4 regions of the Pseudoalteromonas sp. NEC-BIFX-2020_002 genome follow, and region 1 is predicted to be linked to each of the others. Evidence: predicted binding sites of a transcription regulator. Region 1 holds the regulator's gene; each other region holds the start of a gene.

What was found. The regulator sigma-54, encoded in region 1, starts transcription at its own class of promoters, with help from an activator protein. The targets are predictions, from matches to a motif close to GTTGGCACGNNNNTNGNNT.
Region 2: the regulator sigma-54 is predicted to act here: its motif matches at 3,269-3,287, upstream of HJP15_RS05175 (FimV/HubP family polar landmark protein).
Region 3: the regulator sigma-54 is predicted to act here: its motif matches at 2,963-2,981, upstream of HJP15_RS03535 (EF-hand domain-containing protein).
Region 4: the regulator sigma-54 is predicted to act here: its motif matches at 2,889-2,907, upstream of HJP15_RS10640 (DUF3192 domain-containing protein).

The regions. Positions count from the first base shown of each region.
Region 1 is NZ_JABEPJ010000013.1:2,409-7,569, reverse strand. Features, by position in the region: gene kdsC (3-deoxy-manno-octulosonate-8-phosphatase KdsC) at 1-310, shown strand, start outside; gene lptC (LPS export ABC transporter periplasmic protein LptC) at 307-861, shown strand; gene lptA (lipopolysaccharide transport periplasmic protein LptA) at 851-1,384, shown strand; gene lptB (LPS export ABC transporter ATP-binding protein) at 1,381-2,106, shown strand; gene HJP15_RS14640 (RNA polymerase factor sigma-54) at 2,173-3,669, shown strand; gene hpf (ribosome hibernation promoting factor) at 3,699-3,986, shown strand; gene HJP15_RS14630 (PTS sugar transporter subunit IIA) at 3,991-4,443, shown strand; gene rapZ (RNase adapter RapZ) at 4,464-5,161, shown strand, end outside.
Region 2 is NZ_JABEPJ010000003.1:183,237-188,397, reverse strand. Features, by position in the region: gene HJP15_RS05175 (FimV/HubP family polar landmark protein) at 1-3,167, opposite strand, end outside; gene HJP15_RS05170 (aspartate-semialdehyde dehydrogenase) at 3,486-4,502, opposite strand; gene HJP15_RS05165 (4-phosphoerythronate dehydrogenase) at 4,547-5,161, opposite strand, start outside.
Region 3 is NZ_JABEPJ010000002.1:288,998-294,158, reverse strand. Features, by position in the region: gene HJP15_RS03560 (YgjV family protein) at 1-56, shown strand, start outside; gene HJP15_RS03555 (amidohydrolase) at 63-1,721, opposite strand; gene HJP15_RS03550 (EF-hand domain-containing protein) at 1,837-2,073, opposite strand; gene HJP15_RS03545 (EF-hand domain-containing protein) at 2,083-2,319, opposite strand; gene HJP15_RS03540 (hypothetical protein) at 2,440-2,667, opposite strand; gene HJP15_RS03535 (EF-hand domain-containing protein) at 2,688-2,915, opposite strand; gene HJP15_RS03530 (sensor histidine kinase) at 3,243-4,700, shown strand; gene HJP15_RS03525 (hypothetical protein) at 4,702-5,161, shown strand, end outside.
Region 4 is NZ_JABEPJ010000008.1:48,593-53,753, forward strand. Features, by position in the region: gene HJP15_RS10630 (PAS domain-containing hybrid sensor histidine kinase/response regulator) at 1-1,105, shown strand, start outside; gene HJP15_RS10635 (diguanylate cyclase) at 1,089-2,003, shown strand; gene HJP15_RS10640 (DUF3192 domain-containing protein) at 2,467-2,844, opposite strand; gene HJP15_RS10645 (D-2-hydroxyacid dehydrogenase) at 3,006-3,950, opposite strand; gene zntR (Zn(2+)-responsive transcriptional regulator) at 4,051-4,464, shown strand; gene HJP15_RS10655 (SO_0444 family Cu/Zn efflux transporter) at 4,448-5,161, shown strand, end outside.

The DNA.
Region 1 (5,161 bases):
AATGACTAGCCTAACTGTACCGCATATCTACCAAGGCCAAGAAAACAAGTTGCACGCTTATCAAGAGCTAAAAGATAAACTCCAGTTAAGTGACGAACAAATTGCCTATATCGGCGATGACGGTCCTGATTTACCGGTCATGGAACTGGTTGGCTTTGCAGTTGCTGTAAATGACGCACACCCGCTAATTAAGCGACTATCACATTACACAACAATGCTACCCGGTGGCTTTGGTGCAGTACGCGAGCTAACCGACTTATTAATGCTAGTTAATGGAAAATCATTGACCAGTGAAGGGACTAGCTCATGAATAGTGCGCGTTTAATATTAAGCGTATTATTTATAGGTTTTATGGCGTGGTTGTGGCTCCCGTACTTTAGCCAAACAACGACCACGGTAAAAAATCAAGAAGATGTGATAGCAAAACCTGATTATACCGCGGTCGAATTAAAGCAAACCGCATTTGATGAACAAGGTAAAATTAGCCACAAAGTAACCGCAGCAAAAATGGAACTTTATCAGCAGTTAGGATTTACTTACTTTGAAAAGCCTATTTTTACTTTATATAATCAACAGCAAACGTGGCAAATCAATGCGCAAGAAGCCACATTATATGAAAATAACCAGTTGATTTTAGAAGGCAATGTTGTTGCTAAAAATCTCACAAACAACGCAATGATTAAGCATATTAATGCCGATAACATCTTGGTTGATATTGAACAACAAACCATGAGTTCAGAACAGCCTGTTGAATTAATCGGACCAAATTTAAAGACCACCGGACGCGGCCTTAGAGCCGACTTAAAAGCCGAAGTCGTAGAACTTATTAACCATACGCGAACCATATATTATGACCAATAAATTTGCTCACTTACTTGTAATACCTAGCTTGTTCATTGCCCTTTCAAGCTTTGCTGAAGGTACTCTTCCACTTGCAGACCAAGTATCGATAAGCGCTGATAAACAGCTTGCACAGCTGAAAAAAAATGTCGGTATTTTTGAAAAAAACGTAGAGATAATCCATGGTAATCGTCGTATCACAGCTGATCACCTAGAAGTGCACAAACGTGAAGATTTAGGTGATAATAAGCAGCTGCTTGTTGCCACTGGAAGCCCTGCATACTTTGAAGAAAAACAAACAGATGGCACAATTATGAGCGCCAGCGCCAATGAGGTTCGTTACGATGTTGATAAACGCTATTTAACTTTAATCGGTAACGCCCAAGTCACTCAAGCAGGTCAAAAGATTAATGCCAAAAGTATTACATACGACATGGACCAACAATTAATTAGCGCTGAAAAAGATGAAAATTCAGACGAACGAGTGCATACAATATTAGTCCCAGTAAACACTAAAAAAGATAACGAAAAAGGTCAGCCATGAGCACATTAAAAGCTGAGTTTTTAGCAAAAAGTTATAAAGGCCGCCAAGTCGTAAAAAATGTAGGCTTAGAAGTCAGCGCTGGTAGCATTGTTGGCTTACTTGGCCCTAATGGCGCAGGCAAAACCACCACTTTTTACATGATTGTAGGATTAGTGCCAAGCGACAAAGGTAAAATAAGCATAGATGATAACGACATCACCTTATTACCAATGCACAGCCGTGCACGTTTAGGGATTGGCTATTTACCGCAAGAATCTTCGATATTTCGCAAACTGACCGTTTACCAAAACCTGATGGCGATACTCGAAACCCGTAAAGAGCTAAATAAACAAGCTCGTGAAGAAGCGCTTGATGGCTTACTTGATGAATTTAGCATTCAGCACATCCGCGATAGTCAAGGTATGGCATTATCTGGTGGTGAACGCCGTCGCGTTGAAATTGCTCGCGCTTTAGCCGCAAACCCTAAATTTATCCTATTAGATGAGCCTTTTGCTGGCGTTGATCCTATTTCGGTGTTAGATATAAAGAAGATTATTGAACATCTTAAAAACCGTGGGATAGGCGTACTTATTACCGACCACAATGTACGAGAAACCCTTGATGTTTGTGAAAAAGCCTACATAGTTTCTCATGGGGAGTTAATTGCATCAGGCACTCCTGAGCATGTACTTGCCGACCAAACAGTCCGCGACGTTTATTTGGGTGAGCAATTTAGGCTATAAAGCCACGCCCGGCTAAGGTTCTGCTAGACTTAATTATGACAACAATAAAAGGATTGTTAGAGATACATGAGGCAATCACTCCAGCTGCGCATGGGCCAGCAACTTACAATGACACCACAGCTACAACAAGCTATTCGTTTGTTACAGTTGAGCACATTAGATCTTCAACAAGAGATCCAAGAAGCACTAGATAGCAATCCATTACTTGAGGTCGATGAAAATGACTTTGGTGATGAATCAGGTGGTAAGAACGAACAAAAACAAGATACTGATGATCAAACTGTCAGTGCCTCAGCTGATGACACGCCAAGTGAATACGAACAAGAAAGCAGTGAAGCGCTAGCAAAAGATACCGTAAGCGACGAAATGGCGATGGATGTTACATGGGATGAATACATGAGCGCCGCACCAAGCTCTTCATCAGGGCCAATGCCTGAAGATGAATCTATTTATCAAGGCGCTTCATCTGAAACCCTCCACGATCACCTTATGTGGCAACTACAGCTGACTCATTTTAGTCCGACTGACGAAGCTATCGCGATAGCCATTGTCGAAGCGGTTGATGACTCAGGTATTCTTACACTAAGCTGTGAAGACATTGCTGAAAGCCTAAACAAAGGTAATAACGAAGAAGAAATTGAACTTGATGAAGTTCAAGCGGTATTAAAGCGTATTCAGTTATTTGATCCGGTCGGTATTGCTGCACGCAGCCTACCTGAATGTTTATGTATTCAGCTAAATCAATTTGATCCTGCAACGCCTTGGATTGCCGAAACAAAAATGATTTTAACTGATCATATCGATTTATTAGCTAGTCGCGACTATCGTACTTTGATGAAAAAGACTAAGCTAAAGGAAGATGAACTAAAAGAAGTAATGACACTCATCCACAGCCTTAATCCAAAGCCTGCGGATACCATAGTTCGAGAAGAGTCAGAGTACGTTATTCCCGACGTGTCAGTGAAAAAAATTAAAGGCCGCTGGGTGGTAGAGCTCAACCCAGATAGCATGCCAAAAATTAGAGTTAACAGCCAATATGCGGCGATGTCGCGCTCAGTAAAATCGAGCACTGACAGCCAATTTATTCGCTCTCATTTACAAGAAGCTAAATGGTTTATAAAAAGCCTAGAAAGTCGTAATGACACATTACTCAAAGTAACTAACTGCATTGTTAAACAGCAGCAAGGTTTTTTTGAGCATGGCCCCGAGGCTATGCGACCTATGGTATTAAACGATGTTGCTGAAATGGTTGAAATGCATGAATCAACAATCTCCCGGGTAACAACCCAGAAGTACATGCATACACCACGTGGTATTTTTGAGTTAAAGTATTTTTTCTCAAGCCATGTCAGTACCGAAAATGGCGGAGAATGCTCATCGACAGCAATTCGTGCACTCATAAAAAAATTGATTGCAGCAGAAAACTCAGCTAAACCATTGAGTGATAGTAAAATTGCAGATATATTGGCAGAGCAAGGTATCAAAGTAGCTAGACGAACAATAGCAAAGTACCGTGAATCGCTAGCTATTCCACCGTCAAATCAACGTAAAAGCTTGATTTAAGGCGTAAAACCACAAGAAGGAAAATGCTTATGCAACTAAATTTAACTGGTCGTCACGTAGAAATTACTGATTCATTAAGAGACTATGTAAACAATAAGTTTGCGAAGCTTGAGAGGCATTTTGATCACATCAACAATGTCCATGTTATTCTTGACGTAGAAAAGCTCAACCAAAAAGCAGAAGCAACATTACATGTCAGTGGCGCAGAGCTATTTGCCTCAACGCAGCACCAGGACATGTATGCCGCGATTGACGGGCTCATCGATAAACTCGACCGTCAAGTTATCAAACACAAAGAGAAGCACGCTCGACACTAACACTATGAAACTAAGTTCACTTACTTGTCAGGACTGCAGTAAAGCTGCGGTCCTTTTTAATAGCAAAAAACGTATCCTCGAATTTATCAGCCAATTGGCTCATGAACGGCTTCCTCACTTATCACAACAAGACATATTGAGTGCTCTATTAAATAGAGAAAAATTAGGTAGTACAGGTATTGGCCGTGGTATCGCGATCCCGCATGGTCGTATGAGTGGCGCACAAGAACCACTCGCTTTAATTTTAGTAAGCGAACAACCAATCAATTTTGATGCCATTGATAATCGCCCCGTCGATATTTTTGTTGCACTCATCGTACCTGATGGTGACAGTGAACTTCATTTAAAGACGTTGGCTACAATTGCTGATAAACTCAACGACAAAGAGTTTTGTAAACAAATACGTAGCGCAAAAACAGACCAAGATCTATATCAAGTCATTGTTGAACAGTCGTAGTTAAAAGAAGGAGAGTTTACATGGAATTAATTATCATCAGTGGGCGCTCAGGGTCAGGTAAATCTGTCGCTTTGCGTGTATTAGAAGACCTTGGCTATTATTGTGTTGATAATATCCCTGTAAACTTATTACCGTCGTTAGTACGTAGTGTATCTGATAACTACGATAAGATTGCCGTCAGTATTGATGTGCGTAACTTACCCAAAGAACAGCAAGAGTTTAATGATATTCTTGAGTATCTTCCGGGGTTTGCAAACCCAACTCTATTTTATCTAGACAGTGACGACCAAACGCTCATTAAGCGCTTTTCTGAAACACGCCGTTTACACCCACTTTCTTTAGATTCACTGCCACTTGATTTAGCCATTAAACAAGAAAAAGTGCTCTTAGATGTACTTATCACTCGCGCCGACTTTATTCTTGATACAACCGATTTAAGTGTCCACCAGCTGGCTGAATCAATTCGCGAAAAAATCTTAGGCAAAAAAGATAAAAAACTGATCATTACATTTGAGTCATTTGGTTTTAAGCATGGCATTCCTAAGGGAGCTGATTATGTATTTGATGCGCGCTTTTTACCAAACCCACACTGGGAACCTGAATTAAAGCCACTAACAGGGCTTGATCAACCGGTAAAAGATTATTTAGCGAGTCACAGCATAGTGCAAAAATTCACATGGCAAATTCAAACTTTTATGCAAACATGGTTACCACACCT
Region 2 (5,161 bases), on a different contig from region 1:
ACTTCAAGCTCTGGTTCAACTTCTGGCTCTGGTTCAACTTCTGGCTCTGGTTCAACTTCAAGCTCTGGTTCAACTTCAGGCTCTGATTCAACTTCAGGCTCTGGTTCAACCTCAAGCTCTGATTCAACTTCAGGCTCTGATTCTTCTTCAAGCTCTGATTCAACTTCAGGCTCTGGTTCAACTTCAAGCTCTGGTTCAACTTCAGGCTCTGGTTCAACTTCAGGCTCTGGTTCAGCTTCAGGCTCTGATTCAACTTCTGGCTCTGGTTCAACTTCTGGCTCTGGTTCAGCTTCAGGCTCTGGTTCAACTTCAAGCTCTGGTTCAACTTCAAGCTCTGGTTCAACTTCAAGCTCTGGTTCAACTTCAGGCTCTGGTTCTTCTTCTGGCTCTGGTTCAGCTTCTAGCTCTGGTTCAACTTCAGGCTCTGGTTCAACTTCAGGCTCTGGTTCAACTTCTGGCTCTGGTTCAACTTCAGGCTCTGGTTCAACTTCAAGCTCTGGTTCAACTTCAAGCTCTGGTTCAACTTCAAGCTCTGGTTCAACTTCAAGCTCTGGTTCAACTTCAGGCTCTGGTTCAACTTCAGGCTCTGGTTCTTCTTCTGGCTCTGGTTCTTCTTCTGGCTCTGGTTCAACTTCGGGCTCTGGTTCAACTTCTGGCTCTGGTTCAGCTTCTGGCTCTGGTTCAACTTCGGGCTCTGGTTCAACCTCAAGCTCTGGTTCAACTTCGGGCTCTGGTTCAACTTCAGGCTCTGGTTCAACTTCAGGCTCTGGTTCAACTTCAGGCTCATCGGCTAAGCTCGATACTAGTGATTCTACTTCATCTAGATTAAGCTCATCTTCAACACCTGATAATTCATTCATTGAATCAGAAAGGGCTTCATCTAAATCAGTATTGTGATCAACATCATCGATTAAACTATCAATATCGTCTAAGTCAAAATCAGTGTCGTCTTCATCGACCAGCTCTGTTGGTTTTTCAGGCTCTGCGTCATCAATAAGGCTATCAATGTCGTCTAAATCAAAATCAGTGTCGTCTTCATCGACTAACTCTGTTGGTTTTTCAGGCTCTGCGGCTGCGTCATCAATTAAGCTGTCAATGTCGTCTAAATCAAAATCAGTGTCGTCTTCATCGACTAATTCTGTTGGTTTTTCAGGCTCTGCGGCTGCGTCATCAATTAAGCTGTCAATGTCGTCTAAATCAAAATCAGTGTCGTCTTCATCGACTAACTCTGTTGGTTTTTCAGGCTCTGCGGCAGCATCATCAATAAGGCTATCAATGTCGTCCAAGTCAAAATCAGTGTCGTCTTCATCGACTAACTCGGCTGGTTTTTCAGGCTCTGCGGCAGCGTCATCAATTAAGCTGTCAATGTCGTCCAAGTCAAAATCAGTGTCGTCTTCATCGACTAACTCTGTTGGTTTTTCAGGCTCCGCGGCAGCATCATCATCAATAAGGCTGTCAATGTCGTCCAAGTCAAAATCAGTGTCGTCTTCATCAACTAACTCGGCTGGTTTTTCAGGCTCCGCGGCAGCATCATCAATAAGGCTGTCAATGTCGTCCAAGTCAAAATCAGTGTCGTCTTCATCAACTAACTCGGCTGGTTTTTCAGGCTCCGCGGCAGCATCATCGATTAAGCTGTCAATGTCGTCTAAGTCAAAATCCTCATCGTTATTATTAAGTACATCAAGTTCTGGCTCTTCGTTAACAGAACTTTGTGCATCGATGAGTTCATCTATATCAAAGTCATCATCTTCACTAGCAAGTTCTTCACTGAGCGCAGCAAGGGCATCATCTGATTCTAACTCATCGAGGGAATCATCAATTTCCCCGTTTGCAGGCGCAGAAGAGCTGTCAACGGCATCTTCTGCAAATAAGTCATCTAGGTCTTCTGCACTTAAAATATCCCCGTCACCTTTTTCGGCATCAAGATCCAAGTCGATATCATCGCCTAAACTATCATCGTCTTGTTGGTCAAAATCTTGCTGCATGAAGATATCTAACTCATCATCTTCTTTGACTTCATCATCAAATACGATGTCATCACTTAATAGACCATCGAGTTCGTCTTGATTTAATAGACTGTCGCCATCTTCAAAATCGTCATCAATACTTTCATCATCAATACTGTCATCAAAAATAATGTCATCATCAGGCAGCATATCGCTGTCTAAGTTATCATCGAGTTGGACACTTAAATCATCTTGTACTGGATCAGGAATGATAGGATCTATTGAGGGGCCTAAATCAATATCTTCGTCTGGAACATAACTAGGGCTTTGTGGTAAAAACTCATCGTCGTCAATTACTTCATCTTCTTTATTACGTTTACGTAAAAACATCACCACTGCAAAAACAATTAATAAAGCCGGTATCGTCATTAGTAAAATAAGAACAAACGGATTTGCCAATAACGCGGCAAAATCAAACTCACTCTCCTCTTGTTGCTTTTTTACCTTTTGCTGCTCTATAAACTCATTTTGCTTTGCAATTAACTCTTTTAGTTGCTGCTGAATTTCACTATCTTGTCCTAGCTGATTTCGCACTTTTTCGAGCTCTTTAGAAATACCGGTTAGCTGCTTTTTTAAATTATTATTTTCAACTAAGATCTCTTCAACATTTTCAACTGATGATTTAAATTGCTTTTGCAACTCAACAAGTTGCGTACCTTGCTCGGTTTTTATCGTGTTGATTTCTTGTTTTAATTCTTTTTTTGCTTCGTCAACATCAACTTTTCGCGCTTGTGTTACTTTTGTTTTGGAGCTTTCGATATCACTTTGAGTTAATGTTCCGTTTTTCTTTTTATCCCATAAGTCATCATCTTGCTCAGATCGTTGTTTTGCTAATTGAGGGCTAATGTTACGAATTTCGCGTAGTGTAGGTATTTTGAGGTACGCGCCATCACGCATATGATTTAGATTTTGATCTAAAAATGAATTGGGGTTTTTCTCATACAATGCCTGCATCACCTGATAAATACTTACAGAGTTATCTGGTCGCACTTTCGCTGCAATACGCCATAACGTATCGGTTGGCTTTATTGGTCCAATTGAACGCCCTTGAACGCCGTAATCAACGCCTTTAGGCCCTTTTAGTTGGGTGCCGTCTTGGGAGTATATTGGTGTTGCCACCAATGCAGACGCTAATAAGAGGAGTGTAGCTAAACCGCGCATGCTGATCCTTTAATGTTTAAATGTTAACGCAGCACCTAAAAAACAGGCGCTTAAACATTGATTATTTCTTGCAGAAATAACTGACATAAATAAAATAGTTAATTCAATTTTCTTGCAAGCTCTATTCCAGTTGCAAACTATAAACCAGTTGCGTCTTTATATCTATCGCAACACTTTGATACTTAATAGCTTAAATTTTATCAGCCGGAAGAGTTTTTATAGTTATTGTTAAGTTTATACGCTTTTAGCCATCATGCGGCAATTATTTGGCAGTTTAAAAATAAAAAAGCGGCAATTTGCCGCTATTTCTACTTATTCTTAAAGATAATTTGCAATAAGCTCTTCAGCTATTTGTACACTATTAGTAGCTGCGCCTTTTCGGGTATTATCGCTAACAACCCACATATTTAATCCATGCGGGTGCGAAATATCTTGACGTAAACGCCCTACATAAACAGTATCATTACCGCTTGCATCTGATACTGGCGTTGGATAATCACCTTCATCTTCAATAAGTTCAAGGCCCGGGGCATCTTTGAGTAACTGCTTAACATGTTCAAAATCATATGGCATGCGTGTTTCAATGTTTATCGCTTCAGAATGACCAAAAAACACAGGTACTCGCACACATGTTGGGTTTACTGCAATAGTAGTGTCACCCAATATTTTATGGGTTTCATTAACCATTTTCATTTCTTCGCGTGTATAGCCGTTATCTTCAAACACATCAATTTGTGGGATTACATTGAATGCCATCTGCTTTGGAAATACTTGGCTATCAACTGGGCGCGCATTCATTAGATTTGCAGTTTGTTTTGCAAGCTCATCAACGGCTTCTTTGCCAGCACCCGATACTGCTTGATAGGTCGATACATTAATACGGTCAATACCGTACGCATCGTATATCGGCTTTAATGCCACCATCATTTGAATCGTTGAGCAGTTAGGATTGGCAATAATATTGCGGTTTCTGAAATCAGCCAAACTTGCAGCATTAACTTCAGGCACAATCAATGGTACTTCAAAGTCATTTCTAAAATGTGATGTGTTATCAATAACTATACAGCCCGCATCAGCTGCAATCGGTGCATATTTTTCTGACACACTGCCACCTGCTGAAAACAAGCCAATATGCGCTTGACTAAAGTCAAAACCTTCAACATCTTGCACTTCTATAGTTTCACCACGAAACTTAATATCTTCACCGGCACTGCGGCTGCTTGCCAATAAAAATAATTGATCAACAGGAAACTTACGATCTTCTAACGTTTCAATAATTTGGCGGCCAACAAGACCTGTAGCACCAAGTACGGCAACATTATATTTTTGTGACATGTGTATTCCTCTATTAACAACCGCCCTTATGGCCATTGTCTAAATTATATTAAGTTAAACCCGAGCGCCGCTAGTACATCTGCATGCTGATTTGCGCCTGTGATATTTAGCGTGCTGAATTCACGCCTAATTGGATAGTTTTTTCTAAGGCTATCAAAACCTTGATTTACCAAATCTCGTCGTAAAATACCGTCATCTCGGCGCACATCATAGATAAGATGAATAAGTTGACCAAGATCAGGTATATCAAATGTTTCCTGCAGGTTAATATCCGTAATACTTGGTACAGGTAAAAAATCAGCTAAGGATTTCTTCGCTTCGACCTTTTCAAGTTCACATAGCTTTTGATACAGCATTTGTGTACCACGTGCTTTACCTTCAAGTGTGTGCCCTGCAATATGCACACTTGCCAATCGTGTATATTCAAGAAGCTCAGTTAATATTGTGGGTTCGTTTTCCCATACGTCAATAACTAAATCAAGTTGTGCACCATCTTGCATTACCTCAAGCAAGGCTTGATTATCAATAACGTCGCCTCTGCTGGCATTGATGATAATAGTACCGGCTTTGAGCGCTAACAAACGTGCTTTATTCAGCAAATGCAACGTGCTGTGTTTGCCTGTTTTTATCAAAGGAACATGAAATGTTACGATGTCAGA
Region 3 (5,161 bases), on a different contig from region 1:
ATCACCTCATTAAGTTATCTCGCGAGCCAAAAAGCAGTATTACTGTAAAAGACTAATCGATTTTATTCTTCTTTTTGAAGCGGTGTTCTTTGAAAGCGTAGCTTACCGGCAATCCACGTTTGCTCGACATTAATAGTAAAAATTTCTTGCACTGGCATTGTGAAGTAATCTTTATCAATTAAAATAAAATCAGCCCATTTACCTTGCTCTAAACTTCCCAATTTAAACTCTTGATGCGCAGCATAAGCACCGCCAAGCGTAAACGCGTGAAGCGCGTCTTCTCTGTTGAGCGCTTCGCTTACTCGCCAGCCTTGTGCGGGTAATTGATTGTGATCTTGGCGTGTTATGGCTGAATAAAGGCCATCAAAAGGGTTGGCAAGCTCGACCGGATAATCAGAACCAGCTGCAACTACAGATCCTTGTTTTAAAAACGTTTGCCATGCGTATGCGCCTATTAATTGCTGCTCAGATAGGCGTTGCTGCGCCATATGCATGTCAGAGGTAGCATGAACAGGTTGCATCGACGGAATTATTTTTAATGTTTTAAATCGAGCAATATCCTCTGGGGCAACAATTTGAGCATGCTCTATGCGGTTACGCAGTAAAATCCCCCCCGTTTTTTTAAATACATTTTGATATGCATCTAATACTATCCGGTTTGCCTTATCACCAATTGCATGTGTATTGGCACTAAAGCCACTACGAAAGCTTAATGTTAGTAGTTCTTCTAATCGCTGTTGAGTTTCGAGCATTAACCCTTGATGGTCAGTTCGATCAGCGTAATCAGCTAATAAAGCAGCACCGCGGCTACCTAAAGCGCCATCTGCGTATATTTTAACACTACGAATTGACATAAAATCATTTAGATCTTTGTAGCGGCCAGCTTTGAGCATCGTTTTAAAGTCAGGATCTGCTGCGCTGAGCATAGCAACAATTCGCAGAGGCAAAGTGCCAGCAGCAGCTCTGCTTTTATAAATTAGCCATGTTTGCTTATCAATCCCTGCATCATGGGTTGAGGTGATCCCTAAACTTAATAAATGTTGGCCTGCTTGATCTAAAGCCAAATTAACACTGTGATCTGATGGGGCAGGAATATGTGAAGTGATCAAGCTTTGTGCTTTATCAATAAAAATACCGCTTGGTTGAGCACTATGATCGCGAATTATCTCACCTCCATCGGGAGTAGGGGTTTTAATCGTGATATTAGCAAGTTCAATCGCCTTACTGTTAGCCCAAATTGCATGCCCATCAACCCGAGATAGTACAACTGGGGTATCTTTAATTATTTTATCTAAGTCGCCAGCGGTGGGAAATTGCTTATCGGGCCATAATTCTTGATCCCAACCACGGCCAATGATCCAACTTTCTTTATTGCTTTTTGCAAATTCAGCAAGCGTGGTTTGTACTTGAACTATTGATTGACTACCTCGTAAATCTAATTGCGTTAAATTATTGCCTAAACCTATGACATGGCCGTGTGCATCAATGAGTCCAGGTAGTAAGGTTTGCTTTTTTGCATCAATACTTTGTGAGCCTGGGAAATTATTTTTGAGTTCATCGTCTCCGATTTTAACTACTTTGCCATCTTTTATTACTAACGTTGAAAACTGCTTTAATTCACCTTTGTAAGTAGGAGTGTAACCATTGGCGTTGTATATTACAGTGGTTGATGCGAGGCTGGGAAAGGTAAGTGTTAAAAATAAAAGCAGTAAGCGTTTCATAGATTGTTCTTATTATTGTGTTTATTCAACATTAACAGAGAATCTCATCGCCGCAAGTTATTTTCAAAACACAGGATGCAATTTGGGTAAGAAAAAAGGAGCAGAATATGATCCTTTATTTACTAGCATATAGGGTAAATTCGCTTAGCGATAACTTATTATCTTTATCGGTATCATAACTTTTAAAACGTGACCAAAGAGCGGGATCTTTGGCTGATTCCGATCGCGTAAGCAGACCATCTTTATTTCGGTCTAAATTGTTGAAGATATCTTTGATTTTATCAGTTGTTGCAAAACTGCCACAACTAATGGTTAGTAGGGCTATTAACCCTAATTGTGTCTTGTACTTCATAGGCACTCACTAATAGAGATTGTTAGTTAAAAAATCTTTAAATTCCACAAGTGAAATCCTATTATCCTGATCTTTATCCCAGCGTTGGTAGTTACTAAGTAATTGTGGCTGAGGCTCTAATTCGTCGTGGGTTAAATAACCATCTTTGTTGTAATCTAGGTGATTAAAACGCTGCTTTACATCAAGTGCAGCAACGCCAAAGCTACTTATTAATAACACCGAGCATATCAATGTTACGCTTTTCATTTTTAATATCCTTTAAAAGAAGAAAGAGTAAAGTATTTGCCATAATTTAAATCCCAACAATAAATCCGTTTACACACTCCCTCCGGGATTATGGCAAATACTTTAACGTCTTTTTAAATTTTAAATTTTAAATTTAGAGAATTCTTGCTCAGATAAGTGTTCGTCTTGATTATCATCAAGATCACTAAACTGTTTAAACAGCGCCATGTTTTTTTTCGCTTCAAGCAGTGATATTTGCCCGTCAGAGTCAATATCTAATTTTGCAAATTTAACATTCAGTTGCGCTGCTAAAACGGTGGCGCTTATCATTAAAAAAAGCAGTGAAAATGCGGCGATAAGTTGTTTCATATCAGTTTTCCTAGTTAAAGTTATTGGAGAAATAGTTTAAATTCAGCAAGGGAAATTTGACCATCTTGGTCTTTATCAATTTGCTCAAAGCTTTCATGTAATAAGGCATCCTCAGATGCTTCGGCTGAACTTAAGCTGCCATTACCGTCTTTGTCTAATTCAGAAAACGTAATTTTCGCATCCATTGCAAAAGCGGCGCTACTGAGTAAGGTACTTATGCATACGCACAATACAGTTAATTGTTTCATGTGATGTCCTTATAATCTGAACCCAAACTTCATAATTACAAGTAGTACTACAAAAACGATGCCAACTATTTTTAATGTTTATTATCAGTAGTTTAAGGTTTTTCATTGGTGTTAAACTGAAATAATTACCCAGAACTGTGTCTTTTTTGCAACATAACGCGAGGGGAAATAATAAATACTACTAAAAACATGCAATTAGCTTGTCTCAATTTTGCGTCAAGAAGCTAAGTGAGAAGAATTGATTTACCTCATTCATTATTTTTATTGATTCAGCTCGTGTATAAGTAGCAGATCAGATAATAAAACATTTAAATGAAGGGAATAGCTATGTTGGTGCCGTTTGGTAAAAAGTACTCTGCAATACTTGCTTGGCGACCTAACTTAATCGGACAATTTTTATTTAGTACATTGCTATCTTTACTACCATTGTCATTAGTTGTGATTGTATTTTTAAACGCTTTAAATAAACAACTGGCTGTAACTCAGCAAATCGTAAGTGATAACTACCAAGTTACTAAATCGTTTAATAACCTAAAGCAAGAGCTTAACAGTCTTGAGCGTGCAACGCGGCAAAATTGGGTGTTAAAAAGTGACTCGTTAGATAAGTTGATAATAGATAAATGGCAATCATCTTTGGGCAATATCGATGAGCTTATGTTTATAAGTCCCGCATCTGAGTATATTAATCAGTGGCAGCAATTGTCGCAGGCATTGCAGCTGGCACATGAGCAGTTAGTTATTCAGCAACGACAAGATGCCCAGTTATTTATTCCAATGAGTGAATTAATTACCAGCCAAGCCTTATGGCTAAAAGATCAAAATGAATTACAAATTACAAAAAACCAATTAGAACTAAAAGCATTACAAAACTCTTTTATTAACTGGCTAATAGCGTTAATTCCTTTGACGCTATTAGTTGGCGGTGGTTTTTTATGGCGTATTAGCGGAAGGTTAAAAGGGCTAACGTCAGTAATTGATAAGCTAGGGCAAGGACATTGGCAACAACAAATATCTGTACAAGGCTCAGCTGAACTAGTTGAGCTGGGAAACAAGTTGCAATGGGTGCAAGAACAGCTACATATTCTAGAGCAACAAAAAGATACTTTTTTACGTCACGTTACTCATGAGTTAAAAACACCGCTGGCGTCTATGGTTGAGGGCACTGATTTATTGGCGGATGAAATTGTTGGTCCTATGAATACAGAGCAACAAGCGGTGCTTGAACTAATTACCCAAAGCACAGTGCGTTTGCGAGCAATGATTGACAGCTTGCTTAGCTACAATGCAATCAGAACAAGCAAAGAAAGTATTAATGAGATTGACTTTAAGCATCTCATTAATAAAATAAACAGTCATTTTGAGCATCGTTTATTAGCGCGAAATCAAACGATTAGTTGGCAATCGAGTTTACCTGAGCAGCCCATAGCAGTGGCTGCTGAACTCATTGAAATGATGTTGATTCAACTCATTTCAAATGGCTTGAAGTTCTCACCTACAGGCAGTGTTGTTAATATTACTCTTGGGTTGTCACAAAGTAACTTAACAATGGTTGTGAGCGACACCGGCTGTGGCATTAAAGACCAAGATAAAACACATATATTTAGCGCTTTTTATCAAGGTAAGCACGCTAAAGATATTAGTGCACAAGGCAGTGGTTTGGGACTTACCATAGTGAAAGAGTCCGTTGAGCAGTTAATGGGCAGATTAGAACTTGAAAGCAATGAGCCACACGGTTGTCGTTTTGTGATCCACATACCAATTAATGAAAAGCAGGGAGTTAAGTAGCATGGGCGTGCGCTTTAAAACCATTTTAATGGTTTATATTACAGTCTTAGGGCTTGCAGGATGCGAGTTGATTAAACCATCAGTTAATAACAACGAGCAAGCGATTAAAGTTGTAGAACCCAACCCTAAGCCGCGACCAAAAAGTGAGCCCATGTATCCGCCTGCTGAGGTTGTAATTGGCTGGCATGCAAAAGCGTGTGGTGGTTTTAAGGCCACAGATACTAAGGCTGTTTATATTGGTGCGGCTGCAATTGAGCGTTACTTTGATTTTAGTTGTAAGAATAATTCGTTGGAGCCCACTAAAGTTTTAGCTAAATTACTGCAGTTGGATCAGGCTTTTTACTGGCCTGATGATATTAAACAGTACCTTTGGCTGCAAAAACAACAAATTAAGCAACAGATCAGTGCTCAAGAAGCACAGCAAGCACTGAATGATAAAATGCAAAAAACCATGTCATCAC
Region 4 (5,161 bases), on a different contig from region 1:
AGAGGTGCCAACTCTGTGGCGTAACACCTTAGTTGTTTACGATCTGGCTGAAACGAATTTATCGAATGCGCTTGCACCAATGACAGACTTACATTTTAGCCGTATCGCGGACGTAGGTAAAAATGTAATACTCACTGATTACCAGAAAGTTATAATCAGCGATGTTGACGTATCAACGTTACTGAGCTGCGAATACCAAAAAGCTGCAATAATCACACATAATATCCCCCTTTACGTTATTCAAACTAGTCAAACGATAACGCTGCCCTCTATTGCTAATATTCCTATTTACATTATTAAAAGTAGTGCATTAGTACAGCGTCTTATGCAACCCGTGGCATTATTTAGTAATGTCGGAATAAAAGCGCCGATACAAGCTCCCCCCCTAAATATTAAAGGGATGTTAGTGCTTGTGATTGATGATAATCAGCTTAATATCGATATTATTAGTAATGTTTTAACTCAAGCTAATATTAATGTACTTACGGCGACAAGTGCTTTGTTAGGCTTGGAGTTAGTCAAGAAAATAATGCCAGATCTCATTCTAATGGATATACAAATGCCAGAAATGGATGGCTTACAGGCAGCGCAATTGCTGCGTAAGCAATATGATCAACAGCAGCTGCCGATTTTTGCGCTAACGGCGCATTGTGAACAAGCAGACGAGGATCGTTCATTAGCTGCAGGAATGAATAAACACCTAACAAAGCCCGTTATAGCCCCTACTTTATTGCAAGCAATTAATGATCTTGAAATTGAAATTCCCAATTTTTATGATGAACCTTTTGCATTGGAACAATTCTCCGGTGATAGTGATTTATTACTGGTTATGCTGGGGAAGTTTGCTAAATTATGTAATGACCACCTAAATAAATTAATAACATATAATCAACCAAGAGAACTGGAACGGTTAGTGCATAGCATTAAAGGCGTATCAGGAAACCTAGGATTTTGCAGGCTCTCAGAGTTGGCTAAGCAACTAGAGTATAAGTTACGCGCCTTGAAAGAAGCCGATCCATTATTACAGGATCAACTTATACAGGAGTTAAAACAAGCCATGGCTTATATCCAGATACAAGGACTAGCAGATGTTAAAAAGAGCTAAAATACTTATTGTTGATGATGATCCTCTTAATCGATTGGTATTGGAGAAAACACTTGCAAGTGAGCATGATATTTTCTTGGTTGAAAATGGTGAAAAAGCACTCACCTTTTTAAAATCAACAGCGGTTGATTTAATTATACTTGATATAGTGATGCCTGGTATTAGTGGCTATGAGGTATTAATTCAGTTAAAAGAAAATCCATCAACTCAAGCTCTCCCCGTTATTTTTATTTCGGCCAATACAAGTCATGATGATGAAGCTAAAGGGTTTGAACTAGGTGCTATGGATTATATTGCAAAACCTTTTAGCCCTACAATTGTAAAAGCTCGTGTCAGAAATCAATTACTTATAAAACAGAAAAATGACTTACTTGAAATGCTAGCATCCATTGATGGTTTGACGGAAATCCCAAATAGGCGTTATTTGGATGAAAACTTATCTCGGGAGTGGCGACGAAGCCGCCGAGCTGGAACCCCATTATCAGTTTTACTTATGGATATAGATCACTTTAAACGTTACAACGATTGTTATGGCCACCGTGCTGGAGATGACTGCTTGAAACGTATTGCGCATGCATTAGTGGGCGAATGTGAGCGTGCAAGTGATTTTGTTGCGCGTTATGGGGGAGAAGAGTTTGCTGCAGTGTTACCCGATATGGGAAAAAATGAAGCGTTGCAGTTTGCAAATAAGTTAAGAAATGCGGTGAAAAAATTAAATATACCGCATAAGGCATCATTAAATGCTGATCATATAACAATAAGTATTGGTGTTGCGACAACAGAGTGCGGCCAAGTATATGGCGAACATACACTGTTAGAAGAGGCTGATTTAGGGTTATATCAAGCGAAAGATGCTGGTCGAGATATCATTGTTGCGCGTGTCATTCGAACGCAATAATAAAAGAGCGAGTTAGGTTTTTAAAAGCTTTCAATGTTGTAGTTAGTTAAAATAAAATCATGGGTAGATTGTTATCTACCCAGCGCAATATACCCAAGGCACCTCAAGATGCAGAATTCAGCGTTTCACAGGTGCCTGTGAACCGCCCAATGGGTTAGTTTAAAAGCGATTTATACTGCGTTACTTTTATAAGGGGTTGATTTTAAAAATAGAACCACTATTACTTGCAACTAATGTCTTGTCTAAATCGCTTTTAATTCCAACGACCCTCGCATCTTGAGGTGGTTTAGGCAGATAATACCAATCTGCATAAATATTTGAACAATTTAACGAATTAAATCACGCTATAACGTCGTTAAAAATTTTTTATTTAGAACAACTAGATATAAAAATTTCTGCCTAGGTATAGCGCAATTTTCTTGTCGTTAAATAGACCCCATATCTACGCAGATTGGTATAAATGTTAGTTAAGTGATTTATAGATGGTATCGCCCACCCCAATGAGTTTCTCATTTTTAAATACAAGCGCAGTGCACTCATCTTTGGTCATTTTACCGTCAGAGTGAATGCTGTGAGTGGCGTAAAATAACACCTGATACACATCATCATTCTTTTTTAACAGCTCAGAGAAGTTAGGCGTTTTAAGTTTACTTAAAACAGATTGATAACTGCTATCTAAATCAATATTTGCAATAGCCTCTCGATTATATTTGTGGTGCTTTTCCCAGCTAGATGTATCACCGCCTGCCCAATGTGTTTCTGCTTCACCATCTGATACTGCAATAACGCATCCAGTTAAAAATGGTATTGTAAGTGCTGCGATTAAAAGTGTTTTTTTCATTATATTTGCCCTGATGCTAAGTACGGTATTTATTATTGAATATTTAGCAAATAGCTGGCCAAGTTTTTAGCTTGTTTAAAATCAGTGTGTTAGGTTTTTTGAAACCATATACCATGTGTGAATAGCATATGGCTTGGTATTTATAACTAATAATTAGTCTATTAGACCAGTCTATTTCGGCTCTCACCTTGGCTAAATGCACTGATATTCAAGCTTATCTGTTTAACTAGGCGAATGATTGACTCTTCACTGGCCCATGCAATGTGAGGGGTTAAAATTAAGTTGTGGCCTTGATAACCTGCTAGCGGGTTAGTGTCAGTGGCAGGCTCCTTCGTTAACACATCAACCCCAGCTGCGGCAATTTGATTCTCAGCGAGTGCATGGGCTAAGTCAGCTTCATTTACAATACCGCCTCTGGCTGTATTAATTAAAATAGCACAGGGCTTCATCATACTTAGCTCTTCTGCGCTAATTAGATCTCGGCTTTCATCAGTTAAAGGGCAATGTACGCTAATAATATCAGCGCTTTTTATTGCTTGATAAAATTCAGTGCGGCCTTGCCTAACGGGATGGTTTTTACGCTCAGCAAGAATGACGTGTGCGCCAAATGCATTGGCTACAGTTGCAACGGCTTTACCTAATGAACCATAACCAATAATCGCTAATGTTTTACCCGCAATTTCGTTAAAACTATAATCAAGACGGCAAAACATTTGGCTTTGCTGCCACTGCCCCTGTTGGCAATCATTAATATAGCGATGTGTATTACCGAGCAAGTTAGTAATTAATGCAAAAGTGTGTTGAACAACGCTAGGTGTAGAATATCCAGCTACATTGGCGACTGCAATGCCAAGCTCTTTCGCTGCGATTAAGTCGACATTATTTGTGCCAGTTGCTGCAACGCAAATAAGTTTAACTGCGGGGAGTTGTGCGAGCGTCTCGCGATTAAGTATAACTTTATTAGTGATCAACACATCGGCATTTAGGCTATGAGTAATAACTTGCTCAGTGCTCGTTAGAGGATAGCTTTTAAACTTACCAAACCCTTGAAAAGGCTTAAGTGAAGTGCCTGCTAAAGTATCGCTATCGAGTAGAGTGATATTCATACTATTTCCTTTAAAATAAAAATTATAAATACTTGACCTTAGTGTGTGCTCTAAGGTTTATAGTAAGTAAAAGTTGATAAAAAATTCATTGGAGACGATGATGAAAATAGGCGAATTTGCAAGCCAGTTAGGTGTCTCAACAGATACATTAAGGTACTACGAAAAGCATGCTTTGTTAACGGCTACATCGCGGACACAATCTGGGTATCGTGATTATAGCCAGTCAGACTTAAAACAAATGAAGTTTATTTTACGCGCAAAGAATGTCGGTTTTAGTTTGTCAGAAATTAAAGAGTTACTGCAAATTAAATTTCATAAACAGCAGCATTCATGCCACGAAGTTAAAAATTTAACCTTACAAAAGCGAGATCTTGTTGCAGAGCGCATTGCTGAATTAACGCGCTTTCATCAGTCATTATCTGTTTTAGCTGACAAATGCTGTGGCGGTGAAGAGCCCGCAGATAACTGCTCTATATTAACTACTTTGGAGGATATCGATGGACTTACTCAATAATTTTTGGCAGCTATTTTTATTATCTGCGCCTTGGTTAATGCTTGGTTTGCTGATCGCTGGCATGCTTAATGTTTATTTACCCGTTAACTTTCTTAACAAGTATTTGGGGAAAGAAGGTTTCTGGACCACGGTTAAAGCCGCACTGATTGGTGCGCCAATGCCTTTATGTTCATGTGGTGTTATCCCTGCTGCCATAGGGTTAAGACGTGCGGGCGCGTCAAAAAGCGCAACAACTGCATTTTTAGTCTCAACGCCAGAAACTGGGGTTGACTCGGTATCTGTATCATACGTTTTATTGGGCCCATTTATGGCCGTTATTCGTCCAATCGCAGCAATTTGTAGCGCAATCGTTGCAGGTGTTTTAGTTGGGCGAGATACAAAGGATGAGCAACCAATTGATCTAAAAAGTGATGAGGGCTTAGCGGGGAAACCAAGTTGTTGCTCAAAGAAACAACCTGAACCGACAGTAAAACCTAGCTGTTGTTCATCAAGTACAGGTTCAATAAAGGTAGAAAGTGAGACATGTTGCGCACCAAGCGCAGAGACAGCCAAACAAATTAATGAACCAAGTTGTTGTGATACGACAGACACGGTGACTGATACGCAATGGGAGAAGTTTAAACAAGCAGTAAGCTTTAGTTGTAATAAGTTGCTATCAGATACAATGAAATGGCTCATGATTGGTTTATTTTTTGCG